DNA from 4 places in the Sphingopyxis sp. EU05-FHT14B03 genome. Region 3 is predicted to be linked to each of the others. Evidence: predicted binding sites of a transcription regulator. Region 3 holds the regulator's gene; each other region holds the start of a gene.
The links. The regulator LexA, encoded in region 3, represses DNA repair genes until DNA is damaged. The targets are predictions, from matches to a motif close to GTTCCNCNCTTGTTCT.
Positions count from the first base shown of each region.

Region 1: AC3WS4_RS20550 (ImuA family protein) is a predicted target of LexA. The motif match lies at 1,490-1,505, and genes of this name have one in related genera.
Region 2: AC3WS4_RS17145 (ribonucleoside-diphosphate reductase subunit alpha) is a predicted target of LexA. The motif match lies at 1,590-1,605, and genes of this name have one in related genera.
Region 4: AC3WS4_RS13155 (ATP-dependent helicase) is a predicted target of LexA. The motif match lies at 2,529-2,544, and genes of this name have one in related genera.

Region 1 covers NZ_JBYTDC010000003.1:818,789-822,998, forward strand. The annotation lists gene AC3WS4_RS20540 (CoA-acylating methylmalonate-semialdehyde dehydrogenase) at 1-359, opposite strand, end outside; gene AC3WS4_RS20545 (LysR family transcriptional regulator) at 455-1,342, shown strand; gene AC3WS4_RS20550 (ImuA family protein) at 1,509-2,297, shown strand; gene AC3WS4_RS20555 (Y-family DNA polymerase) at 2,200-3,738, shown strand; gene AC3WS4_RS20560 (error-prone DNA polymerase) at 3,735-4,210, shown strand, end outside.
Region 2 covers NZ_JBYTDC010000003.1:137,651-141,860, reverse strand. The annotation lists gene AC3WS4_RS17145 (ribonucleoside-diphosphate reductase subunit alpha) at 1-1,549, opposite strand, end outside; gene AC3WS4_RS17140 (Hsp70 family protein) at 2,035-3,741, shown strand; gene AC3WS4_RS17135 (hypothetical protein) at 3,738-4,210, shown strand, end outside.
Region 3 covers NZ_JBYTDC010000002.1:501,094-505,303, forward strand. The annotation lists gene AC3WS4_RS11540 (ComEC/Rec2 family competence protein) at 1-1,695, shown strand, start outside; gene lexA (transcriptional repressor LexA) at 1,649-2,332, opposite strand; gene AC3WS4_RS11550 (molybdopterin molybdotransferase MoeA) at 2,398-3,588, opposite strand; gene moaC (cyclic pyranopterin monophosphate synthase MoaC) at 3,585-4,058, opposite strand; gene AC3WS4_RS11560 (hypothetical protein) at 4,116-4,210, opposite strand, start outside.
Region 4 covers NZ_JBYTDC010000002.1:849,509-853,718, forward strand. The annotation lists gene AC3WS4_RS13155 (ATP-dependent helicase) at 210-2,504, opposite strand; gene AC3WS4_RS13160 (septal ring lytic transglycosylase RlpA family protein) at 2,821-3,387, shown strand; gene AC3WS4_RS13165 (CPBP family intramembrane glutamic endopeptidase) at 3,434-4,174, shown strand.

The DNA of each region.
Region 1 (4,210 bases), on a different contig from region 3:
TCGCCCTTCAGCACATGCGGGATGCCGCAGCAGAATTCGATGACCTCGAGCCCGCGCTGTATGTCGCCCTTCGAATCGGCGATCACCTTGCCATGCTCGCTCGACAGGAGGTGCGCGAGTTCGTCCATGTTCGCTTCGACGAGGCGCTTGAATTCGAACATCACGCGCGCGCGGCGCTGCGGGTTGGTCGCGGCCCAGCCGGGCTGCGCCGCCTTCGCCGCCGCGACCGCCTTGTCGAGCAGCGCCGCGTCACCCAAAGCGACCTCGGCCTGCACATTGCCGTTGTTGGGGTCGAAGATCGGGCTGCGGCGGCTGCTGCCACCGGCGCCGCCGACGATAAGATGGTCGATCTGTCGCATGGTCTGTCTCCCAAAAATGTTGCGCCTTCCACAGACCAAGCGCGCCGCGATTGCAAGGGATAGACTTGCAGGGCATTGCTGCATATTTGCAGGCCATGGACTGGGACAAGCTGCAATATTTCCTGACCGTCGCGCAGCAGGGCACCCTCGCGCGCGCCGGGGCGGCGCTGCAGGTCGACGCTACGACGGTCAGCCGCCAGCTGAGCGCGCTCGAGGCGGGGTTGCAACAGACATTGTTCGAACGCGCGCCGGGCGGTTTCCTGCTTACGGCGGCCGGCCGCGCGCTCGTCCCGCATGCCGAGGCGATGGCGGCGGCGGCGGCGCGCATCCGCTCGGCCGGCGACGGCGGTGCGGCGCTGTCGGGGCAATTGCGGATCAGCGTGTCCGAAGGGTTCGGGGGCAATTTCATCGCGCCGCGCCTCGCGGGTTTCGTCGCCGCGCATCCCGAGCTCGAGATCGACCTCGTCGCCTCGTCGGGTTTCCTCAACCCGTCGCGGCGTGAGGCCGATATGGCGGTGCTGCTCGCGCGGCCGCGAAAAGGCCCGCTGATCACGCGCAAATTGTCAGACTACAGCCTCGGTCTTTATGCCCCCGCCGACCGCACCGACTGGCAAGCGGCGGTCGCCGCGACCCCGCTGTCGCGCGCCGGGGTGCCGGTGATCGGCTATGTCCCCGACATCCTCTACGCCCCCGAACTCGATTATCTGGGCGAGATCGAGCCGGGCCTGCGCGCCGGAGTGCGCTCGTCGAGCATCCTCGCGCAAAGGCGGATGATCGCGGGCGGCGCCGGGGTCGGGGTGCTGCCCTGCTTCCTCGCCGCGAACGACCCGGCGCTGGTGCGGGTGCGACCCGAGCAAGTCATCGTGCGCGCCTTTTGGCTCGCGCTCCACCGCGACGTCGCCCCGCAACCGCGCATCCGCGCCTTCATCGACTGGCTCGATGGCGAGGTGCGCGAGAGCCGGGGGTTGTTCGTTCCGGATTAGCCTCTTTCGTCATTGCGAGCGAAGCGAAGCAATCCAGAGCGGTTTACGCACGCCCTGGATTGCCGCGTCGCCTTCGGCTCCTCGCAATGACGATGGAAATCACAAACCCTGACTCGCCTTGACAAGAGCAGCTCTGAGAGCGCTAATAGAACAAATCAGGAACATGATGCCCCACGAGTCGCACCCTTCTATCGCCGGCCTGCGTCGGCGTCTCGCCCGGATCACCGGCGAGGCCGAGCCGCGTGGGCCAATCGCGGGACGGCTGGCGAGCGGTCATGCGGACTTCGACGCCGCGCTCGGCGGCGGACTCGCGACGGGGCGCGTGCATGAATTCTTCGCCGCCGACGCGCTCGATGCGACCAGCGCCGCCGCTTTCGCCGCTCTGCTCGCGCTGCGCCTGCCCGGCCCGGCGCCACTGGTCTGGCTGCGCACCACCGATGCGGGCCGGCGCGGCGGGCAACTCTATGCGCCCGGCATCGCCGAACTTGGCGGCGATCCCGACCGGCTGCTGCTGATTGAGGCGCCCGATCCCAAATTGTTGCTCGCCTGCGCCAATGATGCGATCCGCTGCGCCGGATCGGCGGCGGTGATCGTCGAAAGCTGGGGCAAATTCCCGCTGCTCGACCTGACCGCGGGGCGGCGGCTCGCGCTCGGCGCGCGCGATGCGGGAACCACATTGCTGATGCTGCGGCTGAACGCGGTCCCCAGCGCAAGCGTCGCCGAAACGCGCTGGAGCGTCGCCGCCGCGCCGTCGCGCGAACTGGAAGCCCATGCGCCGGGCGCTCCCGCCTTCGACCTCGAACTGCTGCGCTGGCGCGGCGGCGCCGCCGGCGGACGCTGGCAAATGGAATGGCATCATGATGAACAAGCCTTTGGCGAAGCGGCGCTATCTGGCGCTGCTCTTCCCTTGGCTGCCCGCCGAGCGATGGCTTCGCTCGGCGCCGCTGCCGCCTGACGCCCCGCTCGTCTTCGCCGAAAAGGCGCGCGGTGCGCTCCGCCTTGCGAGCGTCGACCGCGCAGCGCAGGCGGTCGGGCTCGCCCCCGGCATGCCGCTCGCCGACGCGCGCGCGCGGGTGCCCGACCTGCTGGTCATCGCCCACGACCCGGTCGCCGACACCGCCTGGCTCGACCGGCTCGCGCTCGGCTGCAACCGCTATACGCCCTTGGTGGCGATCGATGCCCCCGACGGGCTGATCCTCGACATCGCCGGGACCGAGCATCTGCTGGGCGGTGAGGCCGAACTGATCGACGATCTGGAAATGCGTCTGTCACGCCTCGGCATGAGTGTCCGCCCCGCGCTCGGCCCGACCGCTGACGCGGCGCGCGCGCTCGCGCGTTACCAGACGCGCCCCGCCCCCGACGAGGATCAGGCGGTGCGCCGCCTGCCCGTCGCGGCGCTCGAACTCGAAGCCGAGGCGACGACCGCACTGGTGCGCGCGGGACTCAAGACGATCGGCGACCTCGCGAGCCGCCCGATGGCAAATATCGCCGCACGCTTCGGCGCCGGGGCCGCCACCGCGCTGCGCCGCATCCTCGGCGACGCGCCGAGCCCGCTCGCCCCGCGCATCGCCCCGCCCCCCGTCGCGACCGAACGCCGCTTTGCCGAGCCGCTCGGTAGCACGACGTATGCGACCAAAATACTAGCCGAACTCCTCGACGAAGCCGCCGCCCAAATGCGCGAGCGCGGCAAGGGCGGGCGCCATTTCCGCGCGACCTTCTTTCGCAGCGACGGCCTCGCGCGCAGCATCGAGATCGAGACCGGCCACCCGACGCGCGACACAGCGCTGGTGATGCGCCTCTTCGCTGAGCGCATGGACAGCCTCGCCGACCCGCTCGACCCCGGCTTCGGTTTCGACATGATCCGCCTCGCGGTGCCGCGGCTCGAGGCGCTCGGCGCGACGCAATTGAAACTCGAAGGCGGCGCGGTGCGCGATGCGAAGATGGACGAACTCGTCGACCGGATGACGACGCGGCTGGGCCGCGTCCGCGTCCGGCGCCTGATCGCCGCCGACACGCATATCCCCGAACAGGCGCAGCTCGCGCTGCCCGCGATCGACGCGCCGCCGCCGCTGCCGTGGGAGATGCCCGAGCCCGGCGAGCCGCCGACGCGGCCCTTCCACCTGTTCGACCCGCCGCAGCCGATCGAGGTGATCGCCGAGGTCCCCGACGGCCCGCCGCACCAGTTCCGCTGGCGACGGGCGACCCACGCGGTGCGCCGCTATGAAGGCCCCGAACGCATCGCCGCCGAATGGTGGCGCCGCCGCGACAACGCCGGGCTAACCCGCGACTATTACCGCGTCGAGGATGCCCAAGGCCGCCGCTTCTGGCTGTTCCGTCACGGGCTGTACGAAGAGAAGGAGCATCCGCTCTGGTATATCCACGGGGTGTTCGCATGAGCGAGACACCCGCCTTTGCCGAGCTGGTCGCGGCGACCAATTACAGCTTCCTACGCGGCGCCTCGCACCCCGCTGACATGGTCGCCGAGGCGATTGCGCTCGGCATGCCGGGCATCGGCATCGCCGATCGCAACAGCGTCGCCGGGGTGGTGCGGGCGCTGACCGGATTACGCAAGCTGGGCGAGGAGGCCGCCGAGGAGGGGGTCGAACTTCCGCCGCTCAAGATCGTCGTCGGCGCCCGGCTGGTGTTCGACGACGGCACCCCCGACATCATCGCCTATCCGACCACGCGCCACGGCTGGGGCCGCCTGACCCGCATGCTCACCATCGGCAATCGCCGCGCCGAAAAGGGCAGCTGCATACTCAAGTTCAAGGATCTGCTGATCCATTGCGAGGATATGCTGCTGATCGCGATGGGGACGGAGAAGGATGAATTTCTGCTGCGCCGCCTCGCGAGGCGCGCGCCGGGGTC
Region 2 (4,210 bases), on a different contig from region 3:
CCTTGTCGACGAGCAGGCTTTCGAGGTGCGGGTTGCGGATCGAGAAGCTGCCCGAGAGCGTCTTGTGGGTGTAGATGTTCGCGGGGATCGGCTCGATGCACGCGCTGGTGCCGCCGCAGATGATGCTGATCGACGCGGTCGGCGCGATCGCCATCTTGCAGCTGAATCGCTCCATCACGCCCTGATCGGCGGCGTCGGGGCAGGGGCCGCGCTCGTTGGCGAGCAGCATCGACGCCTGATCGACCTGCGCGCGGATATGCTTGAAGACGCGCAGGTTCGACGATTTCGCCATCGCGCCCTCGAACGGCAGGCCGCGTGCCTGAAGGAAGCTGTGGAAGCCCATGACGCCGAGGCCGACCGAGCGTTCGCGGCTGGCGCTATATTTGGCGCGCGCCATTTCGGGCGGGGCGCGGTCGATATAATCCTGCAGGACGTTGTCGAGCATGCGCATGACATCCTCGATGAATATCTTGTCGCCGTTCCACTCGTCCCAGGTTTCGAGGTTGAGCGACGAGAGGCAGCAGACTGCGGTGCGATCGTTGCCGAGATGGTCGCGGCCGGTCGGCAGCGTGATTTCGCTGCAGAGGTTCGAGGTGGTGACCTTGAGCCCGAGATCGCGGTGATGCTTGGGCATCATGCGGTTCACCTGGTCGATGAAGATGATGTAGGGTTCGCCGGTCGCGAGGCGCGTTTCGACGAGCTTCTGGAACAGGCTGCGCGCGTCGACGGCGCCGCGGACGCTCTGGTCCTTGGGGCTGCGCAGGTTGAATTCGGTGCCGTCGCGGACGGCCTCCATGAACTCGTCGGTGATCAGCACGCCGTGGTGGAGGTTGAGCGCCTTGCGGTTGAAGTCGCCCGAGGGTTTGCGGATTTCGAGGAACTCCTCAATCTCGGGGTGCGAGATGTCGAGGTAGCAGGCGGCCGAGCCGCGGCGGAGGCTACCCTGCGAGATGGCGAGGGTGAGTGAGTCCATCACGCGGACGAAGGGAATGATGCCGCTGGTCTTGCCGTTGAGGCCGACCGGCTCGCCGATGCCGCGCACGCTGCCCCAATAGGTGCCGATGCCGCCGCCGCGGCTGGCGAGCCAGACATTTTCGTTCCACGTCTCGACAATGCCTTCGAGGCTGTCGGGGACCGAGTTCAGATAGCAGCTGATCGGCAGGCCGCGGCCGGTGCCGCCGTTCGAGAGAACGGGGGTCGCGGGCATGAACCACAGCTTCGAGATATAGTCGTAGAGGCGCTGGGCGTGGTCCTGATCGTCGGCATAGGCCGACGCGACGCGCGCGAAGAGATCCTGATAGGATTCGCCGGGAAGCAGATAGCGGTCTTCGAGCGTTTCCTTGCCGAAGTCGGTGAGCAGCGCGTCGCGGCTGCGGTCGGTGACGACCTCGAACCGGCGCGCGTGGACTTTCGCCTCGCCGCTGTCGTTGAGCTTTGCCGTTGCGGGCGAATCGCCCTTTGATTCGGGGGCCGCCTGCGTGTCGTTTTTCGTCAATTCCATCGTCGCCACGTCGCTCGTCTCCACCCGGTCCGTTTCCCGAAAATCCATGTATCACGCCCTCGATTACACCGGCGCGCATCGCGCGCCTGTTCCTGTCTTGTTCGACTCGGGACGAAACCCCAGCCTAGCATCTAAACCGTCCTCGGGGGCACATATTTTTGGGCGCAAAACGCTCTTTCCCGTGCCCATGTCTCATGAGCGACGGAAAACCGCCATTTCCAGCCAAACACTATTTCTTGGGGTGCCCCCGTGGTCTACCCACCATCCATAGTGCCACGTCGGCGCTGAGACGCAAGAGAGTAAATGACAGATTAGGGACTCGACTCGTCGCCATTTTGATTCGTTTCGTCGATGGCAAAGCACGCTTCGCGGAGTCGCGCCGCGGCTTTCCGCGGGTCCGGCGCGGGCGTGACAAAAGTGCCGCACCGGCAAAAAATATTTCGGGTGACACAAGATATGGGGGAGCGGCTTTTCATCGCCGCGCGCAGCCTTTAGGCGGTGTGCCCTGGAAGCGCGTTGGGGGACAGGCACTTATGCTGGTGGGGATCGATCTGGGGACGACGAACAGCGCGGTCGCGGTGTGGCGCGACGGCGGACCCGAACTGATTCCCAACGCGCTCGGCGACCTGCTCACCCCCTCGGCGGTCAGCGTCGGCGACGACGGCGCGCTGCTCGTCGGCCTCGCGGCGCGTGAGCGGCAGGCGACGCATCCCGAGGCGACGGCGACGATCTTCAAGCGGCGGATGGGCACGACCGAGGAAGCGCGATTGGGCAAGCGCCGCTATCGCCCCGAAGAGCTGTCGGCGATGGTGCTCGGCGCGCTCAAGGCCGATGCCGAGGCGTTTCTGGGCGACCCGGTCACCGGCGCGATCATCACCGTTCCTGCTTATTTCAACGACCGCCAGCGCAAGGCGACGCGGCGCGCGGGCGAACTCGCCGGGCTGAAGGTCGAGCGGCTGATCAACGAGCCGACCGCGGCGGCGCTGGCCTATGGCATCCACGAGCTCGAGGAGGAACGGCCCTTCCTCGTCTTCGACCTTGGCGGCGGCACCTTCGACGTGTCGCTGGTCGAGATTTTCGACGGGGTGATCGAGGTGCGCGCCTCGGCGGGCGACAACCGGCTGGGCGGCGAGGATTTCAACGCGGCGATCGTCGCGCTGGCGCGCGATGCGCTGGGCGAGGGGCTGAAGGCGAAGCCGGGCGACAGCGCGATGCTCGACGAGGTGATGCGTGCCGCCGCCGAACGCACCCGCCGCGCGCTGAGCGACGCCGACCGCGCGCCGTTCCAGATCGTGTGGAAGGGTGAGGCGTTCGAATGCGAGATTACCGGCGAGGCGTTCGAGGAACGCGCGCAGCCGCTGATCGACCGGCTGCGCGATCCGGTGCTGCGCGCGCTGCGCGACGGCAATGTGCGGGCGGAAGGCTTGTCGGAGATCGTGATGGTCGGCGGCGCCACGCGGATGCCGCTGGTCCGCCGCGCGGTGACGCGGATGTTCGGGCGCTTTCCCAACGCGCAGATCAACCCCGACCATGCGATCGCGCTGGGCGCCGCGGTGCAGGCGGGGCTGAAGAGCCGCGACGCGGCGCTGAAGGAAATCCGCCTGACCGATGTCTGCCCCTTCACCCTCGGGGTCGATACGGGGCACCGCGATGCGGGCGGCAAGGTGACCACCGGCCTGTTCTCGCCGATCATCGAACGCAACACGGTGATCCCGGCGAGCCGCAGCGAGGTCTATTCGCCGATGGAGGCGCACCAGCAGAGCGTGACCTTTGGTATCTATCAGGGCGAATCGCGCTTCGTCGCGCAGAACGTCAAGCTGGGGCAGCTCGACGTGCCGTTGCCGCAGGGGCATGGCGGACAGATCGGCATCGCGGTGCGCTTCACCTATGACGTGTCGGGGCTGCTCGAGATCGACGTCGAAGTGCCGGGCACCGGAACGCGGCGCCAGCTGGTGATCCGCGACGAGGAGGATCGCGAAAGCGAGGCGGATTTCGCCAAGCGCCGCAAGGCGCTGGAGGCGCTGAAGATCCATCCGCGCGAGGAAGCCGCGAACGCCGCGACGCTGGCGCGTGCCAACCAGCTGTTCGAAAACCGGCTGGGCTATGAGCGGCAACTGGTCGGCGAATGGATCGCGCAGTTCGAAGCGGTGCTGGCGCGGCAGGAACCGCGCGAGATCGAGGCGGCACGGACCGAACTCGACAAGGCGGTCGACGGCATGGACGGAGAGCAGTTCCTGTGAGCCGCCGCCGGCCGCCGTGGAGCAGCCTGGGGATCGATCCGACGAGCGACGAGCGGGCGATCAAGCGCGCCTATGCCGGGAAGCTGAAAGAGATCGACGTCGAGGCCGAGCCGGCGAAGTTCATCGCGCTGCGCGGGCGGCTGGAAGACGCGCTGCGACAAGCGCGCTGGATCGACGACGGCGCGATCGACGATGAGGGTATCGACTGGCCCGAGAATGCGCCGGACGACCCGGCAGGGCCAGGGGACAGCTTGGCGGCGGGTGACGGCTGGACGATCCTGTCCGGCGATCCGGTGGAAGCGGCGGTGCCATCGATCCGGACGCCCGAGCGGGCCAACCCTTGGGCCGCGCCCGCGGTGGATCCGGTCGCGGCGCGCTTCGCGGCGATCGAGGCGGCACTGGTGGCGGGCGGCGAGGGGCGCGAACGGACCCTCGACCGCGAGATGCGCGCGCTGTGGGCCGAACCCGC
Region 3 (4,210 bases):
CGGTTGCGGATCACCGCGGCGGGCGAGCAGGGCAAGGGCATCGCGCCGGGCGAGGCGATCGGCCTGCGCGCGCGGTTGATGCCGCCGCCGACCGCGAGCCTGCCCGGCGGTTATGATTTCGCGCAGCGCGCCTGGTTCGACCGGATCGGCGCGGTCGGCACGGTGCTCGGCGAGATCGGGCGGGCACCGGGTGCGGGGGACGGGGTGCAGACGCTGCGCGCGCGGCTGAGCGATCATATCCACGGGCAGATCGACGGATCGGCGGGGGGGATCGCCGCGGCGCTCGTCGCCGGCGATCGCGGCGCGATCAGCGAGGCCGACGAGGAGGCGATGCGGCGGAGCGGGCTGGCGCATCTGCTGTCGATCAGCGGGCTGCATGTGACCGCGGTGGTGACCTTTGCAATGCTGATCGCGATGAGCCTGCTCGCGCTCAGCCGGCGGCTGGCGCTGGCGGGCTATGTGCTGCCGCTGGCGGCGGCGGTCGCGGCACTCGCTGGCGGGGGATATACGCTGCTCGCGGGGGCCGAGGTGCCGACCTTGCGCTCGTTCATCGCCGCGCTGCTGGTGCTGATCGCGTTCCTGCTCGGGCGCGAGGCGCTGACGCTGCGGCTGGTCGCGGCGGGCGCGCTGATCGTGCTGATCTGGCGTCCCGAGTCGCTGGCGGGGCCGAGTTTTCAGCTGAGTTTCGCGGCGATCACCGCGATCGTCGCGCTCCACGAAAGCCGGGCGATGCAGCGGTTCATGGCGCGGCGCGAGGAGCCATGGGTGTTTCGCCTGGGACGCGGGGTCGCGGGACTGGTGATCACCGGGCTCGCGGTCGAGGTCGCGCTGGCGCCGATCGCGCTGTTCCATTTCCACAAGGCGGGGCTCTATGGCGCGCTCGCCAATGTCGTCGCGATCCCGCTGACGACCTTTGTCATCATGCCCGCCGAGGCGCTGGCTTTGCTGTTCGACAGCGTCGGGCTCGGCGCGCCCTTCTGGTGGGTCGCCGAGCAGGCGCTGAACGCCCTGATCTGGCTCGCGCACAGCGTCGCCGATGCGCCCGGCGCGGTCGCGACGCTGCCGGTGTTCCCGCCCTGGGGTTTCGGACTCGCGATCTTCGGCGGGATATGGCTGCTGCTGTGGCGGACGCGCTGGCGTTGGGCGGGGGCGGTGCCGCTGGTCCTCGGCATGATCGTCCTGCTCGCCCAGCCGCGCCCCGATGTGCTGATTACCGGCGACGGCAAGCATATCGCCGCGGCGCTCCCCGACGGCAGCTATGCATTGCTGCGCGAGCGGGCGGGGGATTATGTGCGCGACGCGGTGGCCGAGGCGGCGGGGATCGATGCGCCGCTCGCCGCGCTCACCGACCTCGATCATGTCGCCTGCAACCGCGATTTCTGTCGCTGGACGCAGGATGACCGCACCATCCTCGCGGCGCGCGGGCGCGACCGGATCGAGGGGGCGGACATGGCGGCGGCGTGCGCCGCCGCCGATGTGGTGATCAGCGAGCGCTGGCTGCCGCACGAATGCGCCGGCCGCTGGCTGACGATCGATCGCGATACGCTGCCGCAGACCGGCGGGCTGGCGCTTTACCTCGGTGAGCGGCCGCGCGCGGTGACGGCGTTAGGCGCGGGCGACGAGCATATGTGGCGCCGCCCGCCGCAGGTCAGTGGTAACGACGAAGCAGTCCCGACAACTTCCCTTGCACGATGACGCGCTCGGCGGCGTAGCGCTGCGGCTCATAGGCACTGTTCGCGGGATCGAGGCGGATCATCTTGCCCTCGCGGCGGAAATATTTGAGCGTCGCATCCTGCCCGTCGACGAGCGCGACGACGATGTCGCCCTCGCGCGCGGTGTTGACCTTTTGGATCAGCGCATAATCGCCGTCGAAGATGCCGGCCTCGACCATCGAGTCGCCCGACACTTCGAGCGCATAATGTTCGCCCGAACCGAGCAGCGCGGCGGGGACCGTGAGATTGTCATGATTTTCGAACGCCTCGATCGGCACACCCGCGGCGATCTTGCCGTGGAGCGGGACCTCGACGATGTCGTTCGCGGCGATCGGGCGCATCGCGGGGGCGGGTTTGCGCAGCGGCACGACATTGTCGCGATCGGTGCTGACGACCGCCTTGCCGCCCTCGGGAAGCTTGACGACCTCGAGCGCGCGGGCGCGGTTGGGGAGGCGGCGAAGGAAGCCGCGCTCCTCGAGCGCGCTGATCAGGCGGTGGATTCCCGATTTGGACTTGAGCCCGAGCGCCTCCTTCATCTCCTCGAACGACGGCGAGATGCCGCTCGCGTCGAGCTTTTGCTGGATGAAGTGGAGCAGTTCATGCTGCTTGGCGGTCAACATCGGGCGTTCTCCATGATGCCGGTTTCGGACATAAGGAGAACGATAATGGAACAGAAGCGAACTTGTCAAGCGATGTCGATATAATCCGCCGCTTCGCCCGCCGCGCGGGACGGCGCACCGATCTCGCGGATGACGAGGGCGTTCGCCGCAGCGAGCGGAAAGGTGCGGCCGCTGTCCTGTCCGTCGAAGGGCGAGAGAAGGCCGCCGTCGATCCGTCCACGCAGATAGTCGCGTCGCGCGCCGCCGGGGCCGAGGGGGGCCGCGAGCGGGGCCGTGCGCAGTGGCGGGAGCGGGTCTCGCGCGCCGGCGAGATGGCGGACGAGGGGGAGCAGGAACAGGGTCGCGGTGACGAAGGCCGACGAGGGGTTGCCGGGCAGGCCAAGCAGCAGCGCGTCGCCGAGCGTGCCCGCGATCAGCGGCTTGCCGGGGCGCATCGCGATCTTCCAGAAATCGAGCCGCCCGCCGGCATCGTCGAGCGCGCCGCGGACATGGTCGTGATCGCCGACCGAGGCGCCGCCGACGGTGACGATGACGTCGTGACGTCGCGCCAGGTCTTTTAATACCTTGGATAAAATTTCACGGTCGTCGCGGATGTGGAGCGGGATGCTGACCATGGCGGGCTCGGCGGCGAGCATCGCGGCGAGCATCGTGCCGTTGCTGTCGGGGATCTGGCCGGGCGCGAGCGCGCGGCCCGGCTGGACGAGTTCGTCGCCGGTGGTGAGGATCGCGACACGCGGGCGGGCGCCGACCACAAGCTGCGCGTCGCCACCCATGATCGCCGCGGCGATCGCACCGGCGTTGAGCCGGGTTCCGGCGGCGACGAGCATGGCGCCGGTCGCGAAGTCGCTGGCGCGGTCGCGAATATGGGCGCCCTGGGCCTCCGGGCCATCGCCGGTCAGCGTCAGGACCGTGCCGTCGGCGGCGACATCTTCCTGCAGGATGACCGTGTCGGCGTCGTGGGGGACCATCGCGCCGGTGAAGATGCGGATCGCCTGACCCGCGCCGAGGGGCAGGACGGGCGCGGAGCCTGCGGCGACCTCGCCGATGATCGTCCATGGTCCCGGCAGGTCGGCGAAACGGATCGCATAACCGTCCATCGCCGAAAGCGGCGCCGCGGGCTGGTCGCGCAATGCGATGACATCGCGCGAAAGATGGCAGCCAAGCGATTCGGAAAAGGCGATATTCTCGGGCGCCAGCGGGGCGCGGAGCGCGAGCAGGCGTGCCTGCGCCTCCTCGACGGGGAGCAGCTTGCTCATTCGGCGCGCCAGTCGCCCGAGCGGCCGCCGCTCTTTTCGAGCAAACGAATATCCCCGATCATCATCGCGCGGTCGAGCGCCTTCGCCATGTCGTAGAGGGTGAGCAGCGCGACCGAGGTGGCGGTGAGCGCTTCCATCTCGACCCCCGTCGGCCCCGTGGTCGCGGCGGTCGCGGTGACCGAAATGCCGGTCTCCTCCCATTCGAACTCGACGCCGACCTTGGTGAGCGCGAGAGGATGGCAGAGCGGGATGAGGTCGGCGGTGCGCTTGGCGCCCATGATCCCGGCGATGCGCGCGGTCGAGAGGACGTCGCCCTTGGGCGCGTTGCCGCTGCGGATGGCTTCGAGCGCCGCAGGGGACATGGTGATGCGGCCGGTGGCGACGGCGCGGCGCGCGGTTGCGGGCTTGGCGCCGACGTCGACCATATGGGCGGCGCCGCTTTCGTCGAGATGAGTCGGGCGTTGGGTCATGGCGATGAAGCGAAGCAACGCTGCGGAGGAAAGGCAAGTAGAGATAATGACAGGCGGTCAGGTGACGATGATTTCCAGCGATGGGTCCGACACCTGCGTCGCTTCGCAGCGCGTCTTGAAATCGGCGAGGCCGGCGCGCCACCACCGGTGCT
Region 4 (4,210 bases), 350 kb from region 3:
TGGAGGACGTTGAAATCCTCCCTGTGGCGAAGCCATGGGGAGGGGGACCGTTCGCGAAGCGAATGGTGGAGGGGCCGAAAGGCTGTGCGACGCGTGACGGCGTCGGCCCCTCCGTCAGCGGCTTTGCCGCTGCCACCTCCCCATCGCTGCGCGACAGGGAGGATATTTACGTCAGCGATCCATCATACACCAAAAGCGCCCGCGTGAAGCTATCCCGCCGCCTTCACAAAACTGTCGAGCACCCTCTTGCTGCCAGCCGACTCGAATTCGACCTCCAGCTTGTTGCCGTCGATGTCCATGATTTCGCCGTAACCGAACTTCTCATGAAACACGCGCATGCCGATCGCCAGGTCGGCGCGCGGTTTGGCGCCAACCGAGGCGGCGGGGCCGCGTTCGCTGGGCGCGGGGGCGCGGGTCACCGTCGTCGACCCTGCCACGGCGCGCTGCCAGGCGGGGCCGCGCGTCATCGTGCGCGAGGGGTTGCGCTCGGCGACATGCGCGAACGGATCGCCCTGCGCCGACCAGTTGGCGCGCCACAGGCTTTGGCCGCCGCCGAAGCTGTTTTCGCTGTCGACATGTTCGGGCGGAATTTCGGCGATGAAGCGGCTGGGGATGCTGCTTGTCCACTGGCCATAGATGCGGCGGTTGGCGGCATGATAGATGCTGGCGCGCACGCGGGCGCGGGTGATCGCGACATAGGCGAGGCGGCGTTCCTCCTCGAGGCTGGCGATGCCGCCCTCGTCCATCGAGCGCTGCGACGGGAAAACGCCGTCTTCCCACCCCGCAAGGAATACATGGTCGAACTCCAGCCCCTTGGCGGCGTGGATCGTCATGATCGTCACCGTCTCGGTCGTGTCGTCATTGTCGCGGTCCATGACGAGGCTGACATGTTCGAGGAACGCCTCGAGCGACTCATATTCCTCCATCGCGCGGACGAGTTCGGAGAGGTTTTCGAGGCGGCCCGCGGCTTCGACGCTGCGGTCGGCCTGCAGCATCGCGGTATAGCCCGATTCGTCGAGGATCAGCTGGGTCAATTCGGGGTGCGACAGGTCGTTCGCCTTGGTCCGCCAGCCGCGCATCTGCGCGACGAACGTGGCGAGCTGGCGCCGCGCCTGCGGGGTGAGTTCGTCGGTCTCGGTGATCTGCGCCGCGGCCTGGAGCAGCGGGCTGCGTTCGGCGCGCGCGAACTGGTGGATGCGCTGGATCGCCTTGTCGCCAAGCCCGCGTTTCGGCACGTTGACGATGCGTTCGAAGGCAAGGTCGTCGGCGGGCGACTGGACGAGGCGCAGATAGGCGAGCGCGTCGCGGATTTCGGCGCGTTCGTAGAAGCGGAAACCGCCGACGATGCGATACGGCATGCCGATCGCGATGAAGCGGTCTTCGAACTCGCGGGTCTGAAACTGGGCGCGGACGAGGATCGCGGCGCGGTCGAGCGAGACGCGGCGGTGCTGGAGCGTTTCGAGTTCCTCGCCGACGCGGCGCGCCTCCTCGGGGCCGTCCCAGACGCCGACGACGCGGACCTTGTCGCCCGGCTCGAGTTCGGTCCACAAAGTCTTGCCAAGGCGGCCGCTGTTCTGCGCGATCAGCGCCGATGCGGCGGCGAGGATCTGCGGCGTCGAGCGGTAATTTTGTTCGAGGCGGATCACGGTGGCGCCGGGGAAATCCTTGTCGAAGCGAAGGATATTCGCGACCTCGGCGCCGCGCCAGCTGTACACCGACTGGTCGTCATCGCCGACGACGCAGATATTCTTGCGCGATTGCGCGAGGAGCCGCAGCCACAGATATTGGCTGGCGTTGGTGTCCTGATATTCGTCGACGAGGATATATTTGAAGCGGTCCTGATACTGCTCGAGCACGTCGCGGTGGGTCTTGAGGATCACCAGCATGTGGAGCAGCAGGTCGCCGAAGTCGCAGGCGTTGAGCGTCTTCAGTCGCGCCTGATAGAGCGCATAGAAATGCTGGCCCTTGCCATCGGCCCAGGCTTCCTTGTCGGCGGCGTCGAGGTCGGACGGGACGAGCCCGCGGTTCTTCCACTTGTCGATCAGCCCCGCGAGCTGGCGTGCCGGCCAGCGCTTCTCGTCGAGTCCCTCGGCCTGGATCAGCTGTTTCAGGACGCGGAGCTGGTCGTCGGTGTCGAGGATGGTGAAATTGCTTTGCAGCCCGACGAGTTCGGCGTGGCGGCGCAGCATTTTGGCCGCGATGCTGTGGAAGGTGCCGAGCCAGGGCATGCCCTCGACCGCGTCGCCGATCATCCGTCCGATCCGCTCGCGCATCTCGCGCGCCGCCTTGTTGGTGAAGGTGACCGCGAGGATTTCGGAGGGCCAGGCGCGGCGCGTCGCGATGATATGCGCGAGGCGGGCGGTGAGCGCCGCGGTCTTGCCGGTGCCCGCACCCGCGAGCATCAGCACCGGGCCTTCGGTGGTCAGCACCGCCTGCCGCTGAGGGCCGTTGAGGCCGCGCAGATAGGGCGGGTCCGAGGGGGCGGGGCGGGCGAGGTCGGGCATCGAGGCAGGGGTATCGTTCACGCGCGAACGATTAGGGAACAGCGCGCGCGCTGTCCAGCGGGGAGGGGTGGATTTGGTTGCGGGGGTGATCGCCGGCGATCGGTGGCGGGCATAGCGATCCTCCCCGGCACGGGGAGGATCGCTATGCCCGCGCCGCCCTCCAACCCCGTTCGTGTCGAGCGAAGTCGAAACACCCCGAAGGCACGCACTCCCGATGGGTGTCTCGACTTCGCTCGACACGAACGGAAATTGAGCGTGGTTTTCAAACCCAACCTCCCTCTTTATCCCGGCCATCTTCGCCTCTACCGTCACCCCGATGCGAGCCTATCCCATACTCCGGCTGACGGGCACGGCATCGGCGGCCCTGCTGCTGACCGCCTGCGCCGGCGGCAATTTTCGTCCGGTCAGCGACACGCCGGTGCGGATCGGCCCGGCTTATGCGGTTCGCGGCACCACCTATGTGCCCGCCGCCGCGCCGGGTTATGACGCGGTCGGCTACGCCAGCTGGTACGGCAACGAATCGGGCAACCGCACCGCCAATGGCGAGCAATTCCGGCCCGGCTGGATCACCGCCGCGCACACCACGCTGCCGCTGCCGACCTATGTCGAGGTGACCGCGCTCGACAGCGGCCGCCGGATCATCGTGCGGGTCAACGATCGCGGACCCTTTGCGCAGGGCCGGATCATCGACCTGTCGCGCGGCGCCGCCGAGGAACTCGGCATCAAGGCGCAGGGTCATGCCGCGGTGCGCGTCCGCCGCGTCGAGCCGTCGGAGAAGGACCGCAAGCGTCTGCGCGAGGGCGAGGGCGCGGCATCGCGGCCGCCGGTGACGGGGCAGGAGTTGCAGCGGTTGCGCGCGCGGATGGCGGAGCCGAGCCGCTGAGGCGGCCCCGCTTGACAGTGTTACACAGATAATACAGTTGGTGGAGATGCACACCGCCACCGCTGCCGATATCGACCCGCTGCCGTCGCGCCTAGCCCTCGCCGCCGAGATCGCGGGCTTTGTCGGCTTTGCGTTGCTGTCGAAATATCTGCTCAGCCTGATCTTCTGGCGGTACGCCGGCCCGGTGTCGCTGTTGCTGACGCTGGCCCTGCTGACGCTTTACCTGCGCGCGAACGGGACCGGATGGTCGGCGATGGGGCTGGTGCCGCTGCCCGGATGGAAAGCGAAGTTGATGGTGCTGCCCAAGGCCGGGCTGACCTTGGTCGCCTTTGCCGTGGTGGTCGCGCTGACGACGATCGCTGGCCCGGCGGTCGGGCTCGGCTTCCTGAAGGAAGTGCCATCAGGCGTCGAAGGGCGCTGGGGCGAGGTTGCCGGGAGCGTGCCGCATTTCCTGTTGTGGCTCGCCATCGTCTGGACCGCCGCTGCCTTTGGCGAGGAGATGTTCTTTCGCGGCTATCTGATCACGCGGCTGCATAGGTTGTTCGGCGGAGGTCGGTTGGCGCCGGTACTGGCGTCTGTACTGGCGGTCGTCGTTCCGGCGCTGATCTTCGGCTATGGCCATTATTATTACCAGGGCTGGCGCGGCGCGGTGGTGACCTTCGGGATCGGGCTGGCGTTCGGGACGATGTTCCTGCTGTTCAAGCGCAATCTATGGCCGATGATCCTGTTGCACGGCGTGATCGACACGCTGACCTTTACCGCCATCTTCCTGCGATGGGAGAATTGACCGGGACGCAGGGAATATCGCTTGCATCGAGAGGGC